DNA from 4 places in the Paenibacillus sp. PvP094 genome. Region 3 is predicted to be linked to each of the others. Evidence: riboswitches for the same ligand, from Rfam matches in the RefSeq annotation. Region 3 holds a riboswitch; each other region holds the start of a gene.
The links. A riboswitch is a leader RNA that binds a small molecule or an ion and turns the genes downstream of it on or off. The one in region 3 is predicted to bind cyclic di-AMP.

Region 1 (5,697 bases), 4.0 Mb from region 3:
CCTATGTTCGTGAAATGTTATGTTATATAACATTAATATTGATTTCTGAATCCTTTTATGTTTAAAATCCGAATTATATGATATATATAATCACATAAACATCCGTATTTTGTCAATGATTTCTTATTTTAAGTTTCAATTATATTATAACGTTACATAATATGATTGATAAAAGTTAGAAGTCCGAAAATTATGTTAGGTATATGATATGTTTATTGTGAAGAGCTAAAATTAAAAATGAAGATGTATAAAAGAATTGAAATTTAATGTATGCAGCAGTTAAAAGATCATGACGATAAAAACCGATATTTGGAGAAAAAACACAGGTGCAAAGTAGTTTTAATAAAAGTGCTTTACTTTTATATTGAGATCCTGTATAATCAATTTTGTTGCCGATTATTTACGACATGCGGTCGTGGTGGAATGGCAGACACGCTATCTTGAGGGGGTAGTGGGCGTATGCCCGTGGAGGTTCGAGTCCTCTCGACCGCATCATATTGTACGACAAGAAGAGGTTTTCCGAATATGGAAAACCTCTTCTTTGCGTTTGGATAAACATAAAAAAAGGCCATTCACACAGAACCGGACTTTCTGTGGTTCCATGTTGATTGTGGCCTCTCCATGTTGATCTATTTCAGCAGTTTCTCAATATCAGCCTCAATTTGGTCAGGAGTCGTTTTTGGAGCATAACGCTTCACGACCCGTCCGTTCTGATCAACAAGGAATTTGGTGAAGTTCCACTTGATGGCTTTGGATCCGAGCAGTCCCGGTGCCTCTGTTGTCAGGTGCTGGAATAGAGGGTGAGCGCTTGAACCATTAACATCAATTTTCTCAAACATAGGAAAGCTTACACCGTAATTCATCTGGCAGAACTCAGCAATATCGTCGGAAGATCCTTTTTCCTGAGCGAATTGGTTACTTGGGAAGCCCAGTACTTCAAACTGCCGGTCTTTGAATTTGTTATAGAGTTCCTGTAAGCCTTCAAATTGCGGGGTCAGACCACATTTGCTCGCCGTATTTACAATTAGCAGCACCTTGTTGCGATAATCGGACATCTCGACTTCCTGGCCCCGAAGGGTATTGACTTTGTAGTCATAAACGGACATGATCAGTCGCCTCCATATCGTATAATGGGTTAATGATTTCTATAGTTATATTATATTGCTTACAATTAGATAATGCAAAACTAATTAAATAAATTCCTATGTTTACTTACAGATATCTAAAATTACAACCGTTTTTCATAAGGACGAGAATTAGCGAGATTCACAGAGATGGATGGAGAATGGATCGGTTGTAAGCGATATCATTGATATGTAATGCCTTAAATTCGTCCATTCGGTGATCTGACCGGACTTTACACTAACATGTCGCGGGTGTATGATTCATATCGTAATTTCTAATTCAATTAAACTTAACATGAACAACGAAACAAACGATAATATCGCTCTGGTCAATACATGAAACAGGAACGATGTTTTAATCGCTGAGTTTCCATTCATTCATGGGTGGGAAACGGGGGAACCAATCGGATTGGCTGTCATTGCAGCTAATCCATGGGGTGAATTTTTCGGTGCAAGCCGGAAATAGGGCGACTCTCGCGCCCGAATCCGTCAGCTAACCTCGTAAGCGTTAAAGGGAGAGGCAACAAGCCGTACGCATATTCATGGCGTTTTCGTCATGGGTTATTCAAGAAGCGTTCGGGAGGCCTTGGTCCCCCACGCTTCTTTTTTGTTGTCTTTTCACGCCAAGGGAGGAACGAATGATGGATAATGAGATGATTTTAGTAACAGCACCGAATGAAGCAGGCCGCAAGTTTATCAAGCTGTTGATGTACAAAAAAATGCCGTTTGCCGTTCTGACCAACAGTGCAGGGGAAGAACGGAAGCTCCGCAGAATCGGAGTGGAGAACGTCATTCGCATGAATACAGCTGAAGCTCAGAAGTGGTTTCTACCGCAGTCGAGCGTAGGCAACGTTTTTATCTTCGAGAATAGTTTGAACCTGACCTGTCGCTATCTGCAGATCTGCCGTTCCTGGACCTCCAAATCACTATGTGTGATTACAGAACAGAGTCACCCCAAAGGCATTTACCGAGGGATGGGAGCTGACCGCATTGTGTATTCTCTTAATGGAGAAGTGGGCTTCTTGCTTAATGGTTAATGTGATAGCTGCCGATTGATCCGGTGTAAGGTGCCTGTTATAATTGAACTTGTGGAAAAACGGAATTCTGAGGAGACTCATGCATGATGGTGGGTCTTCTTTTTTATTTGAGCATTAATGTACATTGCTGATTTAGAGATTGCGTTCATGGCTAACAAGGAGGAATAGGCGTGCCGGATGTACGGGGGTTAAAATGGTTGTTCTTTGATGTAGGAGATACGCTGGTGGACGAATGGGAGCCGGTAGATGATATTATAGGGCAGTTTGTAAAAGAAGCCTGCTTGCTTGGATATCCGGTGAAAATAGAGGAAGTGCGAGAGATATTTGCCTCCTGTTATCGAAATTATGAGCAGTGGCCCATGAGGGTAGCCATTCGAACGCTAATCAGCGATGAACGTCATAGGGAGCAGATCCAGGAGAAGTTGAAGTTCCGGAAGGAACTGGAGAAGCCCTTCGCTTCTGCTGAAGCGGTGTTGAAGGAATTGTCACACCATTATCGAATCGGGATCATCGCCAATCAGAGTCCAGGGACAGAGGGGCGCCTGGAGAGCTACGGTCTGCGGAGGTACGTGGATGTACTGGCTTGCTCGGCAGAAGAAGGCGTATCGAAGCCGGATCCGGAACTCTATGCGGTGGCTTTGAAGCAGGCGGGATGTGAACCCCAGGAAGCAGTCATGATTGGGGATCGGATTGATAACGATATCATTCCTGCCAAGAAGCTGGGGATGCGAACGATTCGGATTTTGCAGGGCTATGGACGATTTCAGCCTGAGCTTGAGGGCCAAGAGCGTGCAGACTGGACCATCGAAGCCTTGGAGCAGCTTATTCCACTGCTTGTGCCTTCTGAGGGTTAGTGGATAAAATTAAAAAAAGATGACTTTCGCGTCATTAAATAAAGGACAAGGCAAGTGCACGGCAAAGCTAAAAGGCTGATCCCTTCAAGTATATTCTTGATGAGGGATCAGCCTTTTTTTTATAAATCTATAGTAAGAGGGAAACGGTTTTAGCGCATATATAGATTAAAACAGCATGATGGTCTGGAAGATCAGATAGACGTTCAGAACCACAATTACGGCAGCGATGATCCAAGAGATGACTTTGAGCCACAGTTTGTTGGCGAATGCGCCCATGCTTTTCTTGTCACTCGTAAACATCACAAGTGGAATGACGGCAAAAGGCAGCTGCAAGGATAGAATCACCTGGCTCAAAATCAGTAGTTCTTCCGTTCCGTGTTCGCCGGCGATAGCCGTCACAATAACGGCAGGGATGATTGCAATTAATCGGGTCACGAGCCGGCGAAGCCAAGCCGGAATCCGAATGTTCAGGAAACCTTCCATGACAATCTGCCCAGACAGTGTGCCTGTAAGCGTAGAATTCTGACCTGAGGCCAGCAGAGCGACACCAAACAGAATACTTGCAATGGTTGTGCCCAGCAGAGGTGTAAGCAAGTGATAAGCATCTGCAATCTCAGCGACCTGCGTCATGCCTGCACTGTGAAATACAGCGGCTGACACAATGAGTATGGCGGCGTTGATAAACAGGGCCAGGGTCAAAGCGATCGTTGAATCCATGGTGGAGTAACGGATTGCTTCTCTTTTCCCCTGAGTTGTCTGTTCGATCTGCCGGGTCTGCACGATGGACGAATGCAAGTATAGATTGTGCGGCATAACCGTTGCTCCAATGATTCCGATGGCAATATATAGCATCGCAGGATTCTGTAGTATCTCGGCACTTGGTACAAAGCCTGTGAGTACCCCGCCCATGTCCGGTTTGGCAAGAAACAGGTCAATCCCGAAGCAGAGGGCGATGGTTGCCATCAGCACGATGACTAGTGTTTCCAGAGCGCGGAAGCCTTTATTTTGCAGCAAAAGGATAATCAGAACATCCACAGCCGTAATAATGACGCCGTATAACATCGGGATGTTGAACAGAAGCTTCAGTGCAATGGCTGAACCGATAACCTCAGCCAGATCTGTTGCGGCAATGGCCAGTTCGCACAGAGCCCAGAGCATAATGACAACCGGCATACTGAACCGTTCGCGGCAAGCTTGGGCCAGATCCCGTCCAGTTACAATACCAAGCTTGCCTGCAAGTGACTGTAATACGACGGCCATCAGGTTTGAGATTAAAATAACGGATAATAGCGTGTAACCGAACTGGGAACCTCCGGCAATATCTGTTGCCCAGTTACCCGGGTCCATATAGCCGACAGCGACCAGATAACCTGGGCCGACAAAGGCGAGGAATTTTTTCCACCAGGCGGCGTTCTTCGGAACCTTCATGGAGCCGTGTGCTTCCCCGAGGGAGGGAGCCATGCCTGCTGCGGCTAATTGCTCAGCCGAAGGAGAGCTGAATGGATTTTTTTTACTCATAAATGTTCACCTGACTTTTTATAATAATCGTATTGATGCTCCGTATGATGAAGACCTGGGTTATTCACTTTTATATGTCTGAAAATATATGTTGTTACTTACATTGTACTCATTCAATAATTTTTGTCTAGTGCAACTTTTATGTAGATGGACAAAATGAGTGGAGAGGGATCAGGCCCTTAGTGTATTACCCAAATTCAGAAAATTTACCTTTATATCATAAATGGCGTTATGCGGATGGCGGGATGATGCATGAAAATGACAAAGATGCAAAAGCTGATTAAGTAACCCAAATCCGTTTCAAATTAAGCCAGAAGTTTAAATTGAATTGTAGGCAGCAAAAATATTGATGTAAAAGGAGAGATTCTAATGGAAGCTTTATATACAGCAACTGCGACAGTCAAAGGTGGACGTACAGGTTCGGTAACTTCATCGGATGGAGTCCTTAAACATGATCTGAAAATGCCAAAAGAGCTGGGTGGATCCGGCGGTGAAGGTACGAACCCTGAGCAGCTCTTTGCAGCAGGATACGGTGCATGTTACGAAAGTGCTCTTGCCAACGTGGCACGTAAAGCCGGCGTTAAACTGGAAGATGTGACTGTAACGAGTAATGTATCCATTGGAAAAGACCCTGCGGATGACGGATTCCAGTTGTCGGTCCGGCTGGATGTAAGCATGCCGGGTGTGGATCATAGTCAGGCCGAGGATCTGGCTCGCAAAGCTCATGATTTTTGCCCTTATTCCAAAGCGACTCGCGGGAATATTGATGTCGTACTGAACGTGGTATAAACCGAATCTCGCTGAAGTAAAGGGAGAAATAAATGAAGCAGGCTATCCTGGATACCTGTTGTTTGGTACAAGCCCTGCTGGCTAACGGCAGGGTTTTGTATTTAAAATCATAAGACATGCAGGAGATTGCAGGTCAAATCGCGTACTCTTTTACATAATTATACTCTTGCTTCATGCCAGGCATCTGAAAAAGGGGGAATGCAAATGAGTATTGAAGAGATGATTGAGCGAAGGTTTGTATGTACGAAATGCCGGGGAACGGATTGCAACATCAAGGAAGTATCCATGTCCGGGGCTGGTCTTAGCAAAATGTTCGACATTCAGCATAATCACTATTTGTTCGTAGCCTGTTCCTCATGTGGTTATGTGGAAGTA
Region 2 (5,697 bases), 2.6 Mb from region 3:
TGAGCGCATCCAGATGACGCTCATATTGTCTTGCAACCTGGATCGCCGCTACAAAATTTTGCGAATTCTTGTAACTTCCGAGACTGTATAAGTCGTAAGGCTGACGGGTCTTCAGCACTCCGTCATGGCCCGTAATGACTACAATGTCAGGCTGGACTTTGGGAAGAAGACGATACAGGGCATCAGCCATGGCTGACTCATGGACATATTGACCCTCTGCCGGGACACGAAGCTGCTCATAGAGAGCCATACTTTTCTTCAGGTAATTTGGATCCCCATCCAAGTGAAGCACCTTGCCGGGCATTTCAAAATAAGCCGGCTCCCCGCTGTGCAGCCCAGTCCTGCGTCAGGCCTTCACGGTTGCGTTCCGCCTGTTCAATCCGGTTCTGCTGCAGCCTGGAGAGTGTTTGATGTGCTTTTACATGTGCCTGCCTGGTCTTGGCACTCTGCGGCTCATAAGGAACCTGTATCAAATCGTCCACCGGGGAGTCGGCAAGCAGCCGGAATTCGGTCCCTTTAATGACCGCGCTATCCAACTGGAGGCCTTCCACCCGAAAAGTCACATCTCCACCGTATGACTTACGAACGACCAAGTCTCCGATATTCATCAACATAATCACCTCTACCCCATCGTATGGGCAAAGACCCGGTTTGGTTCATCCGAATTTATTCACAGGCCGGCACGAACTCCTGCATCCCACATCACCGTGCTTAGCGTCGCATATTCCTGCAGACTAAGTGTCTCACCCCGTCTGGACGGCTGAATGCCAGCCTGCTCCAGTAACTGATCAGCCTGCTCCCGATTCTCCTTGGTGAAGAAGCGAGCTTTCAGATTGTTCGAGATGGTTTTTCTGCGCTGGGCAAATGAGGCTTGTACCACTTCGAAAAAGTGTGCTTCACTCGGCACTTCGACAGGGGGCTGCTCACGAACCTTGAGCTTGATGACAGCCGATTCAACATTCGGCTGCGGAATAAATACGGTTGGCGGCACAATACAAACCAATTCAGGCACACTGTAATATTGGACCGCAATGCTCAGACTTCCGTAGTCCTTCGAGCCGGGGGCAGCTGCCATACGTTCTGCTACTTCCTTCTGAATCATAACGACAATGCTGTCTACCGGCAGTTTCTCTTCCAGCAGTTTCATCATAATAGGAGTCGTCACATAGTACGGCAGATTGGCTACAACACTCACCTTGCTCACACTAGCAAAGTCTGTGCGGAAAAGCTCTGCCAAGTCCAGCTTCAGCACATCGCCGTGCTGTATCCGAACGTTGGGATAAGGCTCCATTACTTCTCCAAGGATCGGTAACAAACGCTGATCGATTTCCACAGCCGTTACAGGACCGGCTACCCGGGCCAATCTCTCCGTAAGCGCTCCAATTCCCGGGCCAATTTCGAGTGCGCCCTTGGACTCGTCCAGATCCGCTGCATTTACAATTTTGTTCAATATATTCTGATCAATCAGAAAGTTCTGACCTAAACTTTTTTTAAAGGAGAAACCGTGTCTCTGAATTATCTCTTTCGTTCGCTTGGGTGTTGCAATTTCCAAAGTCTCATCCATGCCATTCATACGCTCACAATCCTTCACGTTCAATTTGCGATAATGCTGCAGAAAACTCTTCCCGGCTAATTTGGAATACACCCAGCCGCTTGTGGAACTGCTTTCCGTTGCAGTAACCGATGCCCAGCAGATTCCCCATCTCCATACGTCTTGCGGCTGCCTGCGGGTGCACAATCAGTCCTGCTGCAATCAAGTCCTCCCAATCGATCTGGCTCGGTATACCCTCATACGAGGTATGCACACGCTCCAGCGCATGGCGGATTGCCTCAGGTGAGGCATTCTCGACCCCGATATCCCCTTTACGGGTTGCATCCGCTTCCGGAATAAAAGCATGCTTGCAGCCTGGGACCTTATTTGCAATGATTTTGCGAATGCGCTCACCGGCATGATCCGGGTCCGTAAGAACAATCACCCCTCGTCTCTCCTGTGCCAGTGCAATTCGCTTCAGGATTCGCTGATTGATGGCTGATCCGCCGGTCTCTATGGTGTCTGCCTCAACAGCCCGCCGGATGGCGACGGTATCGTCGCGTCCTTCTACCACAATGACTTCTTTTATCATGTTCCATTTCTTCCTTTCTAACGCAAAAAGAAGAGGAATATCCTCTTCTCTGCCAAACGGCGGCGAGCCTATTCAGACTCCACCGCCGCATATTCCGCATGATTCATTCATGCAACTATTTTATAGCATTCCCATTTCAAAGTAAAACGATTTTAGTTCGCTTCCGGCTTAACCGGACCGATCACATATACCGTCTTGCCTTTCTTACGTCCGAAATTCAGGGCATGCTTTACACTGTCATAATACACATCGATTTTGTTGCCTTTAATGGCGCCGCCGGTATCTTCCGCACGACGGAAGCCGAGGCCCTCAATGTACACCCACCAGCCGATCGGAATCACTTTTGGATCGACCGCAATGGTCCGTCCTTCAGTTACCCGGGTACCGGAAGCTGTTTTTGTACCAATGCCAGGCTCCTCAGAAGAGTACGCGGTCATCGATACATTTTTAAGTACTTTAGAATATTTAAAAGAAGTGCCTGAGACGGTAATCACTTTGCTGCCTGATGCAGCGGTTTTCTTCGAGTTCGTTGTCGTTGCTTTCTTTGCTGTGGAGGTTTGGGCCGATACCGTCTGAATCTCCGGCTGCTTCACAACAGGTTTTGCTTTGGTTCCGACAGCAATAACTTTATCGACACGGTTGGTCGATACCGATTTGCCCACCATCTTTTTGGAGACTAGCTCTCCATCCTGAAACACCTTTTCGATATGCTGTACAAGTGTACCTTCTTTGCCGTTTACGATGACGCGATTGTCACCTTTGTACAAGCTAGGGTCAGCCGTTTTGATTACTTTGTACGCAATCGGCTGTTCCACTTCCACTGTACGCTTTGTTACACGCACTACGCGAATTTTCATATCTGCCTTGATTGGTGTTGCGAGCGCAGGATAAACCTTATCCTCACTGGCAACTTCAATTCCAGATTTCTGAATTGCATCTTCTACCGATGAATCGGTTGTATACAGAGTCTTGGTGTCTCCGTCTGCCGTAATGTTGACTGGAACGGCCCGCTCAATAACAATGCGGTCTCCATCTGCGATTGCCCCGTTCAAAGGCATGGATACCTCATCGTGGGGGCTGACTGTGATTGATTGCTCCTCCAGCATTTCTTGAAGCATTCCTGTACGAGTCTCTACCGCTTGAGCTTTGCCATCAATAACCAGCGAAATTTGTTTCCCGGCTTGACCGTAAACGACTAACAAGATCATGATTGTAAGCGCGATTGAGAAAATAGCGATCAGTGCCATTTGACGCATGTTCTCATGCTTCCACCGCAACGCGTAAGACTTACTGGATGATCGTGACTCATGGGTCTCTTCTGGTTGGAATGTGCCCACTTCTCCGTCCTCCTTCATAGCCTCGCCGTCTAAAGTTAATGCATGATGTCTTTGACGCGACTATACCAAATTTTCTACAGAACTGATCGATATCTCAATAACCGGTTCTGCACCATGAACCACTCTTCGCAACATGATGTCACCACCTGAATTCTTACCGTATGATGACCTTATTTCTTTTATTCAAAAACAAAAAAGCCAAAGAAAGAGTGTAAGAGGAACTCTTTCGTGGCTTCCGAATGATTTTGAATATCGGAAATTCATGCACGAGGTTGCCTCTCTTTTTCCGCTTGCGAGGTTAGCTGTCGGGTTCGGGCGAAAGAGAGCCGCCCTATCTCCGGTCACCCGCTCATGGCGGATGCCCTTGAATTCACCCCGAGACCCAAAGAAGAAATCAAATAGTGCTTCGCAAATGCATCCGCTGCTTTTGGGTCAGCGAACGATGCGCATCAGCTGCTAACACTGATGTTTAAGCCCTATTGGTTCCCCCGCTCTCCGTTAACGGAGACTCAGCGAGATCGGTTCATGAAAAGTATTGTTGTGTCATCGGAAAGTGTCCCTTTGTTCATCCCCCGAACATCTGTCCAATTTTCCTCACAACAATTCACTGAAAAGATGATATCCTGTTTCGATGCATGTTGTAAAGCGTTGTTCAAGTACGTTTTTCTAAATATTTGGTTAAAATATTGTAATATTCTTCATTTATTTGGATCAAAAAGCAAATTCGCTCCGTCTACCTCTCTTTTTCACCGCATTTGCTTCGTTTTTTAACGAATTCCAAATCGTTCCATGGCATTTTTGGTCGTTATTGCAGCAATTTCCTCTACCGAAATGCCTTTAATTTCCGCAGCTGCTTCTGCAACCAGACGTACATGCGCTGTTTCATTTCGTTTTCCACGATAAGGATGTGGTGTAAGATATGGGGAGTCGGTTTCAATGAAAAATCGGTCCATCGGTACCTTCGCCAGTACCTCTTTCGGCTGCTTGGCATTTTTGAACGTAATTGGTCCACCGAAGGATAGATGGAACCCTAGATCAAGACAGAGTTTTGCCGTTTCCCAGCTTCCTGAGAAAGAGTGCATGACACCCCCGACTTGTCCAGCTTTCTCTTCACGCAAAATTTTGACAATATCCTCATGAGCATCGCGATTATGAATGACAATAGGCATGTTAAGTTCACGAGCCAGTCCGATCTGTTGTCTTAATACACGATGCTGCACATCCTTGGGTGAAGTGTCCCAATAATAATCCAGGCCAATCTCGCCTATGGCAACGACTTTTTCATGTTTGCACAGAGACGCAATCCACTCGAGATCGCCCTCCTGCATCGTAATGGCATCCTGAGGATGCCAGCCTACAGCAGCATATATAAAATCATACGTTTCGGCAAGCTTCATCGTGGATGGAATGGTCTCCCGGTTGAAACCGACATTGATCATACGGCCAACCCCGGCGTCTACAGCACGTTGAATCATCTCCTCGCGGTCCTCGTCGAATTGCGGTGCATCCAGGTGTGTATGTGTGTCGAATAACATCATTTGTATTTCTCCCTTCCTGTCGAATAACTGTTTTCTATCCCAATCAAAATCCTATAAAATGCACCCATTTTATCATCATCATTGATTTTTCAGAGTACAACATGTGGAATTACCAAATTTAATTTCTACTATATATAGGAGCCCTTATAACCTCAACTTGTTCAAAAAAAGTGTACATTACAAAATTATGTCGATCTACATATACTCTCCATTAAAGCAGATTACTGTATCATGATAATATCTCGAAATAGAAATTCTTTCTGTCATAGCTAATTTGTAAATTTTTTGCTCTCCACGGCTCACTTCATAATCATGAGAAGTATGGGCGAATATGAGATGGCAGCTCGTGAATGATGGCGTCCACCTTGTTTTGCGGATAGTACAGATGGTGCTTACCACGATGTATACCGCTGATTGAACGGACGATGTCCGAAACCTCGGATAATTCATGCAACTTGTCCTGTCTATCCAGCAGCAGAATCTGTTTGTCTGTCGATTCATCCGGACGAAAAACATCATACGGAAGATCCGTCGGAAAATCAATTTCCAGATCATACTCGGGATGAAGACCCGCTTTGGCAAAGGCAACCCGAATTTCTTCAATCGTTTCCACATCGATCTGTTCAACCTCTACATACTTATACAGCCTGCGATCCATAAAACGTTCGCATAACTCGCTCAGAACAGAATCGTTCTCTT
Region 3 (5,697 bases):
CGACATCACAATCATCAAACAGACCTGCTTCAGCCATTGGAACTTTGGCGCCACGAGTTTCCTCCGCAGGTGTGCCGAAGACTTTTAACGTTCCTCCAACTTCATCCAGAATGGACTTTAGACCGACAGCTGCGCCCAGGCTCATCATACAGATCAGATGATGGCCGCAAGCGTGACCAATCTCGGGAAGTGCATCGTATTCGCATAACAGGGCTATGGTTGGTCCTTTTTTGGCAGCAGCGTAGGTGCCGATAAAAGCCGTACCCAGTCCAAGTACGGGAGCTTCTACTTCGAAACCGTGAAATATCAATTCTTCCTTTAAGCGGGCAGAAGCAAGGTATTCCTCGTTCCCGAGTTCAGGATTGGCACCAATGTATGATGAAATCTCCTTAAAACGGGAAGCATATTGATCAATAACCGACAAAATTTGTGATTTGGTATGTGTCATCGTGAACTCCTTCGTGCAAAATGAAAATAATTTAGTCATTATATCATGTTTGCTTGATTTTTTCAGAAACAAGTCAGGATTTGTAAGTTGAAAACTCATTGCATAATCATGCATTGTACTTTATAATGACTCAGGCATCAACATGAGGAAGCACATAATGTATTGTAAGGGGAGAACAGGGTTGAAATTGATTAGTCGTTACACCATGATGCTGTTGACCTTTGTCGTTTTATTGACAGCTGCCATTCCTTCGGCGCTGGCAAGTGGAACTACGGGCACTTCAGACAGTAAAAAATTGGTTCTCGGCACGAGTGCCGACTTTGCACCATATGAATTCCATAAAGTTATTAATGGCAAAGATGAGATTGTCGGATTTGATATTGCCATTGCCAAAGAGATTGCTGCCGATCTGGGCGTAGAACTTGTCATCGAAGATATGGGTTTTGACGGCCTGCTGCCTGCATTGCAGAGTGGACGCGTGGATATCGTTATTTCAGGCATGACACCGACAGAGGACCGCAAAAAAAGTATCGACTTCTCGGATACCTACTATAAATCGAAACAAGTCATCATGGTTCGCAATGAGGATAAAGACAAATACCCGACCATGGCTGAACTGGAAAATGAAAAGATCGGAGCACAGAAAGGTTCGATTCAGGAAACGATCGGACAGAAGATTCCTGGAGCCAAGCTGACGTCTCTTGATAAAATCTCGGACATTGTGCTTCAACTGCAGACTAAACGGATCAACGCTGCAATCGTTGAAGATACGGTTGCCGCAGGCTACCTGGACGATATGATTGGACTTGCTCCTGCAGTTCCGGATGAAGAGCAGGTAGCAGCAGCGATCGGTATTCGCAAAGGCAATACGGAGTTGCTAAATGCTGTTAATGGTACGCTTGAACGATTGAAGAGCGAGAATAAAATTGATCAGATGGTAACCGAAGCCAGTCAATTGATGGCAGACCGTGAGGTCAAATCGCCAAATATTTTTGAAGTATTCTGGCAGTACAAAAGTTTTTATGCTACGGGGGTTGGTTATACCCTCCTATTGTCAGCACTTGGCGTAATCTTCGGGGTAATCATCGGTTTGATCATTTGTTTGTTCCGAATGCATGATACAGCAATTTTGCGGTGGATTGGTACGGCATATGTAGAAGTCATTCGCGGTACGCCGATGCTGGTTCAATTGATGATTATTTATTATGGTCTTGCCTTGACATTTGGTATTACGTTCTCGCCTCTTCAGGCGGGTATTTTAACACTTTCCATCAATAGTGGTGCTTACCTGGCAGAGATCTTCCGTGCAGGGATTCAAGGCGTTGACCGTGGTCAACTTGAAGCTGCCCGTTCGCTTGGGATGGGTAGAGCAGCGGCCATGAGATTTATTATTTTGCCACAGGCTTTCAAAGCTGTACTGCCTGCCATCGGTAATGAATTCGTAACCATCATCAAGGAATCTTCCATTATCTCGGTCATTGGTATGGTTGATATCATGTATCAGGCAAGTGTAGTCAAAAACATTACGTACCAAGGAATGAATCCGTTCCTTATTGCAGCAGCCATATACTTTGTATTGACATTCATTTTGTCCAAGCTGCTGGGTCGACTGGAAAGGAAGTTGAGTGCAAGTGATAGACGTTAGACAATTACACAAATCCTACGACAAAAACGAAGTACTTAAAGGCATAGATGTCTCAATTGGCAAGGGCGAGGTCGTTGTCGTGATTGGTCCTTCAGGATCAGGCAAAAGTACCTTCCTTCGCTGTCTTAACCTGTTGGAGCAGCCTACTTCAGGTGAAATTAATTTCGAAGGCGTATCGATCACGGATCCCAAACACAACATTAATGCAACGCGGGAGAAAATGGGGATGGTGTTCCAGCACTTTAATCTGTTTCCGCATAAAACCGTGGAGCAAAACATTACCATTGCCCCGATCAAAGTCAAAAAGCAGTCTGCACAGGAAGCCAAGCAGATCGCCGCAGACTTGCTCAAAACCGTGGGGCTTTTGGATAAAAAAGATGCTTATCCAAGTCAGCTGTCTGGTGGACAGAAGCAGCGGATTGCCATTGCCAGAGCGCTTGCGATGCAGCCGCATGTGATGCTGTTTGACGAGCCGACGTCTGCACTTGACCCTGAAATGGTTGGTGAAGTACTCGACGTTATGAAGCGCCTGGCTGAAGGCGGAATGACGATGGTTATTGTTACCCACGAGATGGGCTTTGCCCGTGAAGTCGGTGATCGCATCATCTTTATGGATGGCGGTGTAATTGTGGAAGAGGGAACACCAGATGAAGTATTTGGTCAACCTAAGCATCCACGTACGCGTGACTTCCTCGGTAAAGTCTTGTCATAGCCTTTGAGCATGATCCAGTCAGTGAACCGTATTAAATAGAATGAACAAAATAACGAAATTAAACAACCTTGCTCACGTCACGTTAGCAGGGTTGTTTTTTTGTGCATGGATAAGGATCCAGTGTCGTAAAAGTAACGTTTCTGTCATCGTTCCAGAGCTGCTTGATCGCTCTTTTTTAAGAAAAATCCTTATTTTTAAAGCATCATAATGTGTTGTTATAGACAGTTGGTAACATTTACTACGGACCCTGGTTACAAAATTGTGATATATTGTTCCTGCCGAAACTTCCTGAGGAGGAAGTGTGGAGGATGTAATGATGCAGACCGTGGAGGGGAAGATTGAAACGCACGCTGCTTGGGGTGAATTAGGGGTACATAACGCAAGACGAATGTAACAGAGACCTATAGGGTGGTTTCCTCCATCCGAATCCGACAACTAACTTCGCAGGCACAATGAGGGAGGAAGACCATGATTAAGAAGAGAACTATAGCCAAAACAGCAACAGCCCTGCTGACAGCAGCAATGCTCATTCAGGCCGTTCCAGCTCACGCTGATTCTGTTCACGTGGCCAAAGAGGGGGATACCTTCTATACCTTATCGAAACAATATGGAGTTGGACTGAACACACTGGTTAAAGCAAACAGTGATATTTCACCTTACAACATTTATGGTGGTTTGAAAATTACGATTCCTGGAAAAGCAAACACGGCCTCAGCTGCTCCAGCAGCGAAGAGCTCGACGGGTGCAAAGACGATTACGACAGCTAGCCTTGATGTGAATGCTGACGATAAAGTCGTTCAGGCCTGGGGCAAAACGTTTGATTACAGTAAATCCATTGATGTGAAAGCAACAGCGTACTCTGCAGCCGCTTCCGAAAATGGTGGATGGGGTCCTGTTGATTACTTCGGTAATCCACTTGAACTCGGCACGATTGCAGTAGACCCTAGTGTGATCCCACTGGGTACGAAGGTTCTTGTTACAGGTCACTCCCATCCGGGGCTGCCTAAGCAGGCATTTGTGGCTACTGCCCGGGATATCGGCGGGGCGATCAAAGGGAAACGGATTGATATTTTCATTCCTGGAAGCCAGAAGTCTGTGAGCACATTTGGTTTTCAGGATGTTGAACTTTATATCTTGAAATAAGTATCAGCGCCAATAAAAGGGTGCCTTTATGACACGATTAACGTGAAATAAGGGTACCCTTTTTCTTTATTAAAACGCGCAAGATTGGTAGTTCCATAACTTGTGTGTTTGGTTTACGAAGCCGAGTATTATTTGCTTTTTGGCAATTGCAGCATTTCGTCCAAAGTCACTAGATTAAAGCCCCTGCATCGCAGTTCATCTATAATCTCCGGAAGTGCTCCAATCGTACCGGACAGATTGGAGCCCACGCCTCCGCCCGCGTGTTGAAGAATGATGGAGCCTGGCTTGACTGCAGATAAAACATTCTGCTTTACTTGCTCTTTGCTGAGGCCTTTCCAATCCAGCGAATCCACATTCCAGTTGACGATGCTGTATTGCTGTCTTGCGGCCCATTGCAGCTGTTTCTCATTAATGTCCCCGTATGGAGGACGGATCATTTTAGGTGTATACCCGGTCAGTTTACGAATAATGTCACCGGTATGTAGAATTTGTTTGCGAAAAGCATTCAAAGACAGCTTACTGAATTCAGGGTGGTTGTAACTGTGGTTCCCAACAATGTGACCTTCCCTAACGATTCGTCTGACGAGGTCGGGATGTTTCTCTGCCCGGTTGCCGACAATAAAAAAAGTCGCTTTTACATTATATTTCTTTAGAATATCCAATACCTGCGGAGTGAAGCGCGGATCAGGCACATCATCAAAAGTTAGTGCTACCTGTCTGGTTGAAGGCCCATTGGTCTTGAACGTATCGGCATATTTCTGCCTGAGCTGACCGAGTGTCAGCTGTTCATCCTCAGATAGATCCGGCTTTGCAGCAGGTATGCTCTCTGGAACGGGTTTGGCCAGCACTTGTCCAGGTGAATAGCTTCCACTCATAAATATAAGGATCAACATGGAGAATGCGATGAGGCGAATACGCATGATACAGCCTCCTTTGTCAAATTGCGTTCTCTTTGGTATGCCCGCGGTGATGGTTCATTATGCATAAATGTGAGAAGTTTCATTGTCCAATTCGGTCGATAAGCTCATAATTCCACCATTACATATACACAAAAAGGATGGGTGGACTAGGATGAGTACGTATGATTTGAAATCGGTTCGATTGCAGGTCATTGAAGCTGGAGAGGATAAGATATTTTTGGTCACGGGTGGGAAAGCTCATATAGGGGCTGTGGCGACCTTTTATCCGGAAAGAGAACGCGTGGTGGGAACGGCAGTCCGTATTCCGGGGCATAAGGAACAGGAATTATGTGAGCGCCTTGCACGTAAGGCCGCAAATTCTCTGAAGGTGACCGTAACCGTTATTATGGGCATTCATTTTGACGCCATTACACGTGTACAGATCGATGAGATCGTACAGACGGCGGAGAAGCTGCTGGGCGACCATTTATCCCTGGCGAATAACATAAAATAGAAGATTTTGGTTGACCCGGAATCGTGTTTTATGATTTTTTTTGGTAAAATTGAAACGGGATGAAGGTTACCACGTATGTATGATTATATACAAGGATGTAATATCGACTAGGAGGAATACCATAATGTCCATTTTCAAACGTTTGCGTGATTTAACGATGTCTAACATTAATGCCATAATTGACAAGGCAGAAGATCCAATCAAAATGACGGATCAATATATCCGTGATATGCAGGAAGATCTGGAAGATGCAGAGAAGGCTGTTGCTCAACAAATCGCGATTGAGAAAAAATTCAAGCAGCTGTTCGAGGAACAGGAAGCTTTGGTGAAGAAACG
Region 4 (5,697 bases), 1.9 Mb from region 3:
TGGCATCTGGGCTGACATGGCGAAATGGGCGGCTAACAGCATGAAGCCTACGCCGATTCCGCCGATTACACCGCCCCATTTCAGGACATTACGATCACGGATCTGATTGCCTACCGGCACCAGAACAGCTTGGGCCAGTACCAGATTGAAAGATGAATACAGTAGTGGAGACAGCCACACCTTTATAGGATTGGTATCTGTAGTCAGCGTAACGAACCGTAAGGCACCGGGATGGTGTATGGTGCTTGTAATCATGAGAATGGACAACAGGAGCATCATCGGTACCACAATGCTATTCATTTGCAATATGGCTTTGATGCCTCGTCCAAGAAGCAGGTACGTTCCCACTATCGTAATAATCAAGCCAGTCTGGTAATTCAGTCCAAGATGCTCCACGAAGACAGAGCCTGCTCCGGCGAGCATTACACTGTTTACACCAATAAGTATCAGAAGCGTTATCCAGGTAATCCACTTTCCAGCCTTATGGCCGAATAGGTGCTTGTTCAGGTCCTCGTAAGAGCGGGAGCCGGTATCATGGGCGATGAGCATCATTTTGGTGCCCAGCCAGACAAATAGTATGGTCGATAAGCCAATGGTGATGGTGGCCCATTTGCCATACTGGGTAAAAAACTGCAATATTTCCTGCCCTGTCGCGAAGCCTGCTCCTACAACCGTTCCGATGTATGTAAATGCGATCTGCAGCACCCGGAATGCCTGTTTCATGCGTTTCCCCTCTCAGGCCCCATTATAGTTTGGACATGCGGGTACCATGGTACAAGGTATGCTTGACCCTGGTAACTCATGACAATTGTAAGAAGCTTTCGTCCCCAGAATCGGTCAATGATGGAGGAAAGCCGATTTCGCTTGAACTGACAGCCTCATCTATGATACTTTTACCTCATAGGATAGGCTTGGGAGGTCGAATTATGGAAGTATTAAAACAACGAATATTACAAGAAGGCGTAGTCATCTCGGATCAGGTGCTGAAGCTGGACGGATTATTGAATCATCAGATTGATCCTGCACTGACAATGGAGATGGGCCGCGAGTTTGCCGCTCGCTTTCGTGAAAGTGGAGTGACACGGGTCATAACGGTGGAGTCTTCAGGGATTCCGGTTGCTTTTGCCGCAGCACATGAACTTGGGGTGCCGCTCGTATTTGCCCGTCGAAAAAAGACACTTCTGGCAGATCCCGATGCCTACTGTGAACGCGTACCTTCCTTTACCAAAGGGATCGTAACCGATATTATGGTATCCCGCGAATATATTCATGAGAACGACCGTATTTTGTTTATAGACGATATTATCGCCAACGGAGATGCAGCTCGCGGTGTCATTAAAATCATTGAACGTTCAGGGGCGGAGCTCGTCGGATTCGGTGTCGTGGTCGAGAAATGTTTTCAGGCCGGTGCACGTACGATCCGTGAGCAGGGCATTCCGGTGGAAGCCTTGGTGCGCATTCGTTCACTGAATGATGGAACCGTGCAATTCGACGATAATTAAATGTGACAGTTTAAAGGAAAAAGCCTATTTTTTGAACAATGCCTTTGCATGACCGCGGATTTCATTTATAATGGGGTTATGTTAGGGAGAGGAGGCAACACCATGGGGAACCAACCGGCATCAGAACAATTTTTTATTGAAAAGCTGGCGGAGTCGAAAGTTCATTTTGAACGTGCCCTGGATTGTAAACATACGGAATTTGATGACCTTTATCCCTATATGATTGAACATCCTCAATTTTTCTGGTACAAACGCTATGTTGCCTGGTCAGAGTTGCTGACCATTGTAGGCTTGTGTGAAGAGTTGTCCTTCGCTTGGAAAGAACAATTTACACCACATCAAGTGGAGTACCTTGAAGAACGTGTGATGTCCGCCAAAGTGCTTGATTTTTGGTTCGAGAAGAACGACAGCAAAGAGCACGCGCAGCGGTAACTTTCAGTCGGGACATTTTTCGAATGACATAACAGTCCAATACAGTCACGTGAGACCTAAATGACTCTTCATTTAGGTCTCTTTTTGTAAATTATTTTGGAACATAGGAGCCATAGACATGATTAGTGATGCAGAATTGGATGCACTGCGCTTATCGGGTGAAAAAGTAAGAGTGGTACGGGATGGTTTGGAGTCCAACGATGTAACAGGGATTGTCGTTGCATGGGATGGGGAACAGGTGCTTATCCGTCGCCAGAACAGACGTGTGGTCAAGCTGGACCGCAGCTATCGCTATCAGCTCTTTAGCGAACCGCGCCAAAGTCCGGCTGATGAATAGAGACCCGCTCTGGAGACGGATGCATGGAATTACCATGGATGGTTTGGCATAATTCCGCCACTCGGGAGAGAAGATAGGTACAGCGAGAATTCGTAAACTTATCAGCCGAGAGGATGTGCGGGTAGCCATGACATTGATGAATGATAAGGTACATGCCTACAAGGATCAGATTGGAGAATTAAGCGATGTATTGCCTGGCGTAGTCAAAGCGTATCACGAATTTACGGGTGAATGCTTTCAGTCAGGTGCCATTGATGCCAAAACCAAGCAGCTGATTGCCCTCGGCATCGGATTGTTTGCCAATAACGAAGTATGTACGTTTTACCACGTAGAAGAGGCACGTGCGAAGGGCGCAACCGATCAGGAGATTATGGAGACGGTTGCGGTTGCCGGAGCGGTAGGCGGCGGTCACGCGCTGTCTCAAGGCGCAATGCGTGTGCAAAAGGCATTGCACTAAGGTTTCTCCTGCAAGTGTGTCTGAATAACTAGACAGCAAAACAGGCTCTGGAATGATCCAGAGCCTGTTTCTTGTCCAACTTATATTTTTCCAAGCATCTTGTTATACATAAACTGTCCGGTCACCCGGCGCGCTGTTACATAGCGGTCACTGAAATAGGGATTCGACATTTTGGTGATGCTGACACCTTTACTGCTGGAAGCATGAGCGAATTGTCCGCCCCCAATGTATACGCCTGTATGCGAAATGCCGCTGCCTGAAGTGTTGAAGAATACCAGATCACCTGTGCGGATATTGGCTTTGGATACCGGAGTACCCGCCTTGGCTTGCTGCTGTGAAGTACGTGGCAATTCAATGCTATATTTTTGGAAGATATATCTCATAAATCCAGAGCAATCAAACCCGGCCAGCGTCGTGCCGCCCCACTTGTAAGGAATTCCAGTCATGTTGTTAACGACGGTGTTGATACTGCTCGCCTCAGTGCTTGCTGCACCAGATGTGAATAGAACGGCTGCGCCAAAAATAGAAATGATCAGTTTTTTCAAAATCAATGTTCTCCCTTCGATGCCTACGGAGTTAGCTAAGGGTTCGGTAGAAGGTTCCCTATATTTCCTATGTATAAGAATAATTCACCCAAAATGGTTCCCCCGTTTTCAAACATGAAACTCGGCAAATGAATAATTAAGTTTTTGTAACCTTTTGAAACTATATTGCATAAATGCGTAATTGTCAAACCTTTCTTCCTTCTGCAATGTTAACGGAATTCAAGACTTTTTGTGGAAAATAGTAGTTCTCCATGTTTATTTATGATGACAAAAACGTAATTTGTGTTTCATCAGCACATAAATTGGACAAATAAGTAAATTGGAGTCGTAGAGGATAGCAAGGTTCATTCTCAACAGGAAAAGTCAGGTCTCGACCAGATTTTATAACTTTCGGTTATCGTAGTTTTATACTAAATCATTTAAATGTTGACACATTGAATTTCACATGATATATTATTTCTTGTCGCCGCGATAGGTTATCTCGGAGATATGCTATATGCGGTCGTGGCGGAATTGGCAGACGCGCACGGTTCAGGTCCGTGTGGGCTAACCCCCCGTGGAGGTTCGAGTCCTCTCGACCGCATCATAAGAAGAAAAGGTTTCTCGTTAGGCTAGCGCCTGCGAGAGGCCTTTTTTTATGTCTTTCTACTTGACCAAAACTACGATACACACATCGTTACTAAACAACGTCCTCCGAATCGATCTGATGGCAGCAGCTCACTCGCATAATCTCCGGTGTAAGGGGGAGAAATGCCTGTTCTATGGCTGTTGTACCCCCGCTTTCATGGTGAAATGTACGCAAAATTCCGAATTGTACCTATCCTGAGCATAATACATCCACTACTCTTATCACGTAAGGAAAGCGCTATCATTATGGATTTGAATTCACTATTTCAGAGGGGGTAGGAATGATTTGAAGCGAATGGGTAAACGGATGGCGATGGTTTTTCTGGTGTTCATCTTTGCAGCAGTTCAGTTTGGTTTTACAGGGACAAAAGGTCGTGTGGTTGAAGCAGCGGCGGAGAAAACATTGGCTGAGAAACCGTACATGGGCTGGAGCAGTTACAGTATGCAGGTGTATGACCCTTCCGTAAAATGGACATCAGCGGAGAGCATCAAGAAGCAATCGGATGCTATGCGAGAGAAGTTACAGGCTCATGGCTATGAATATATCAATATTGATGCAGGATGGAACGGAGATAATGATGAATACGGAAGACCGATTCCTAACCAAGAGCTGTATCCGAACGGATTCCAGGAGGTTATCGACTATGTTCATAACAATGGTCAGAAGATCGGGATCTATCTGATTCCCGGATTGTCGATTGATGCATACAATAAAAACCTTGAGATCTATGGAACGGGCGGAGCTTGCCGAATGCAGGATATTGCATATCAGCCGCTTACCGTGATGGATGCTTGGAATGCGTATACCTACAAGATTGATTTTTCGAATCCTTGTGCTCAGAAATACATCGATTCCATCGCAGATCTACTGGGCGAGTGGGGGATTAACTTTGTCAAATTCGACAGCGTGACTCCAGGATCAGGAATTAACAATCTGAGCAGGGATGCACGAGGCGATGTGGAGGCCTGGTCCAAGGCTTTGGCAAGGCATAATATCTGGTTCGAGCTTTCATGGGCACTGGACCATAACTACGTGGATTTCTGGAAAAAACACGCCAATGGCTGGCGTATTGACTGGGATGTCGAAGCATACGACAGCAATGTGGGGTTAACGCAGTGGGCTAATATTGCACGATTGTTTCCAATCGCTGCGCTTTGGTGGCGTGATGCAGGTCCTGGCGGGTGGAATGATTTTGACTCGCTAAACGTGGGCAACGGTTCCATGGATGGGCTCACGAAGGATGAACGGAAGACAGCCATGACATTCTGGGCGATCTCGTCTGCACCGTTGTATACAGGGAATGACATGACCAGGCTGGACAGCTATGGACTTGAACTTCTTACCAATGATGAGGTGATCGCTGTCAATCAGGCTGGACGTCCGGCTCACCCGGTATCGATGGATACCCAGCAGCAGGTATGGTACGCCAATAACGGAGATGGAACGTACAGTGTGGCTCTGTTTAATCTGGGCAACCGGAGTGCTGAGGTCAAGGTCAATTGGAGCGATATCGGTCTGGAAGGACCTGCATCGGTCCGTGACCTGTGGAGCCATTCCGAACTGGGTACCTTTAACGAGGGGTTTAGCAGTGGTTTATTGGAGCCTCATGCTTCACGAATGCTGAAAGTCAAGGCACTGAACGGAACATCGACGGTGAATGACGATGATACAGGCATGCGCTATACCGGAGATTGGAAGCGAAATGGAGGCAAGGAACAATTAGAGGGTTCACAGGATCTGACTATAGCAATTCAGGATTCCACAAGTAATGATAGAACGACTGTTGATACAGCGAG

Region 1: another riboswitch for cyclic di-AMP. It lies ahead of ABIC22_RS03065 (hypothetical protein); the one in region 3 lies ahead of ABIC22_RS21225 (3D domain-containing protein).
Region 2: another riboswitch for cyclic di-AMP. It lies ahead of ABIC22_RS09570 (resuscitation-promoting factor); the one in region 3 lies ahead of ABIC22_RS21225 (3D domain-containing protein).
Region 4: another riboswitch for cyclic di-AMP. It lies ahead of ABIC22_RS29115 (C40 family peptidase); the one in region 3 lies ahead of ABIC22_RS21225 (3D domain-containing protein).

What each region holds. Positions count from the first base shown of each region.
Region 1 is NZ_JBEPOM010000001.1:612,939-618,635, reverse strand. It holds tRNA gene ABIC22_RS03075 (tRNA-Leu) at 410-492, shown strand; gene ABIC22_RS03070 (glutathione peroxidase) at 630-1,106, opposite strand; cyclic di-AMP (ydaO/yuaA leader) riboswitch at 1,475-1,647, shown strand; gene ABIC22_RS03065 (hypothetical protein) at 1,763-2,161, shown strand; gene ABIC22_RS03060 (HAD family hydrolase) at 2,332-3,015, shown strand; gene ABIC22_RS03055 (Nramp family divalent metal transporter) at 3,181-4,476, opposite strand; gene ABIC22_RS03050 (organic hydroperoxide resistance protein) at 4,903-5,322, shown strand; gene ABIC22_RS03045 (zinc ribbon domain-containing protein) at 5,527-5,697, shown strand, end outside.
Region 2 is NZ_JBEPOM010000001.1:2,038,677-2,044,373, forward strand. It holds partial or broken gene yabG (sporulation peptidase YabG) at 1-608, opposite strand, end outside; gene rsmA (16S rRNA (adenine(1518)-N(6)/adenine(1519)-N(6))-dimethyltransferase RsmA) at 671-1,573, opposite strand; gene rnmV (ribonuclease M5) at 1,578-2,123, opposite strand; gene ABIC22_RS09570 (resuscitation-promoting factor) at 2,276-3,460, opposite strand; cyclic di-AMP (ydaO/yuaA leader) riboswitch at 3,732-3,985, opposite strand; gene ABIC22_RS09575 (TatD family hydrolase) at 4,228-4,998, opposite strand; gene ABIC22_RS09580 (HD domain-containing protein) at 5,309-5,697, opposite strand, start outside.
Region 3 is NZ_JBEPOM010000001.1:4,601,862-4,607,558, forward strand. It holds gene ABIC22_RS21210 (M20 family metallopeptidase) at 1-448, opposite strand, end outside; gene ABIC22_RS21215 (ABC transporter substrate-binding protein/permease) at 654-2,093, shown strand; gene ABIC22_RS21220 (amino acid ABC transporter ATP-binding protein) at 2,080-2,805, shown strand; cyclic di-AMP (ydaO/yuaA leader) riboswitch at 3,072-3,271, shown strand; gene ABIC22_RS21225 (3D domain-containing protein) at 3,274-3,948, shown strand; gene ABIC22_RS21230 (polysaccharide deacetylase family protein) at 4,077-4,868, opposite strand; gene lpdD (prenylated flavin chaperone LpdD) at 5,020-5,361, shown strand; gene ABIC22_RS21240 (PspA/IM30 family protein) at 5,486-5,697, shown strand, end outside.
Region 4 is NZ_JBEPOM010000001.1:6,471,727-6,477,423, reverse strand. It holds gene ABIC22_RS29140 (YkvI family membrane protein) at 1-723, opposite strand, end outside; gene ABIC22_RS29135 (xanthine phosphoribosyltransferase) at 927-1,502, shown strand; gene ABIC22_RS29130 (hypothetical protein) at 1,605-1,934, shown strand; gene ABIC22_RS29125 (hypothetical protein) at 2,053-2,271, shown strand; gene ABIC22_RS29120 (carboxymuconolactone decarboxylase family protein) at 2,399-2,728, shown strand; gene ABIC22_RS29115 (C40 family peptidase) at 2,809-3,273, opposite strand; cyclic di-AMP (ydaO/yuaA leader) riboswitch at 3,279-3,410, opposite strand; tRNA gene ABIC22_RS29110 (tRNA-Leu) at 3,772-3,856, shown strand; gene ABIC22_RS29105 (X2-like carbohydrate binding domain-containing protein) at 4,196-5,697, shown strand, end outside.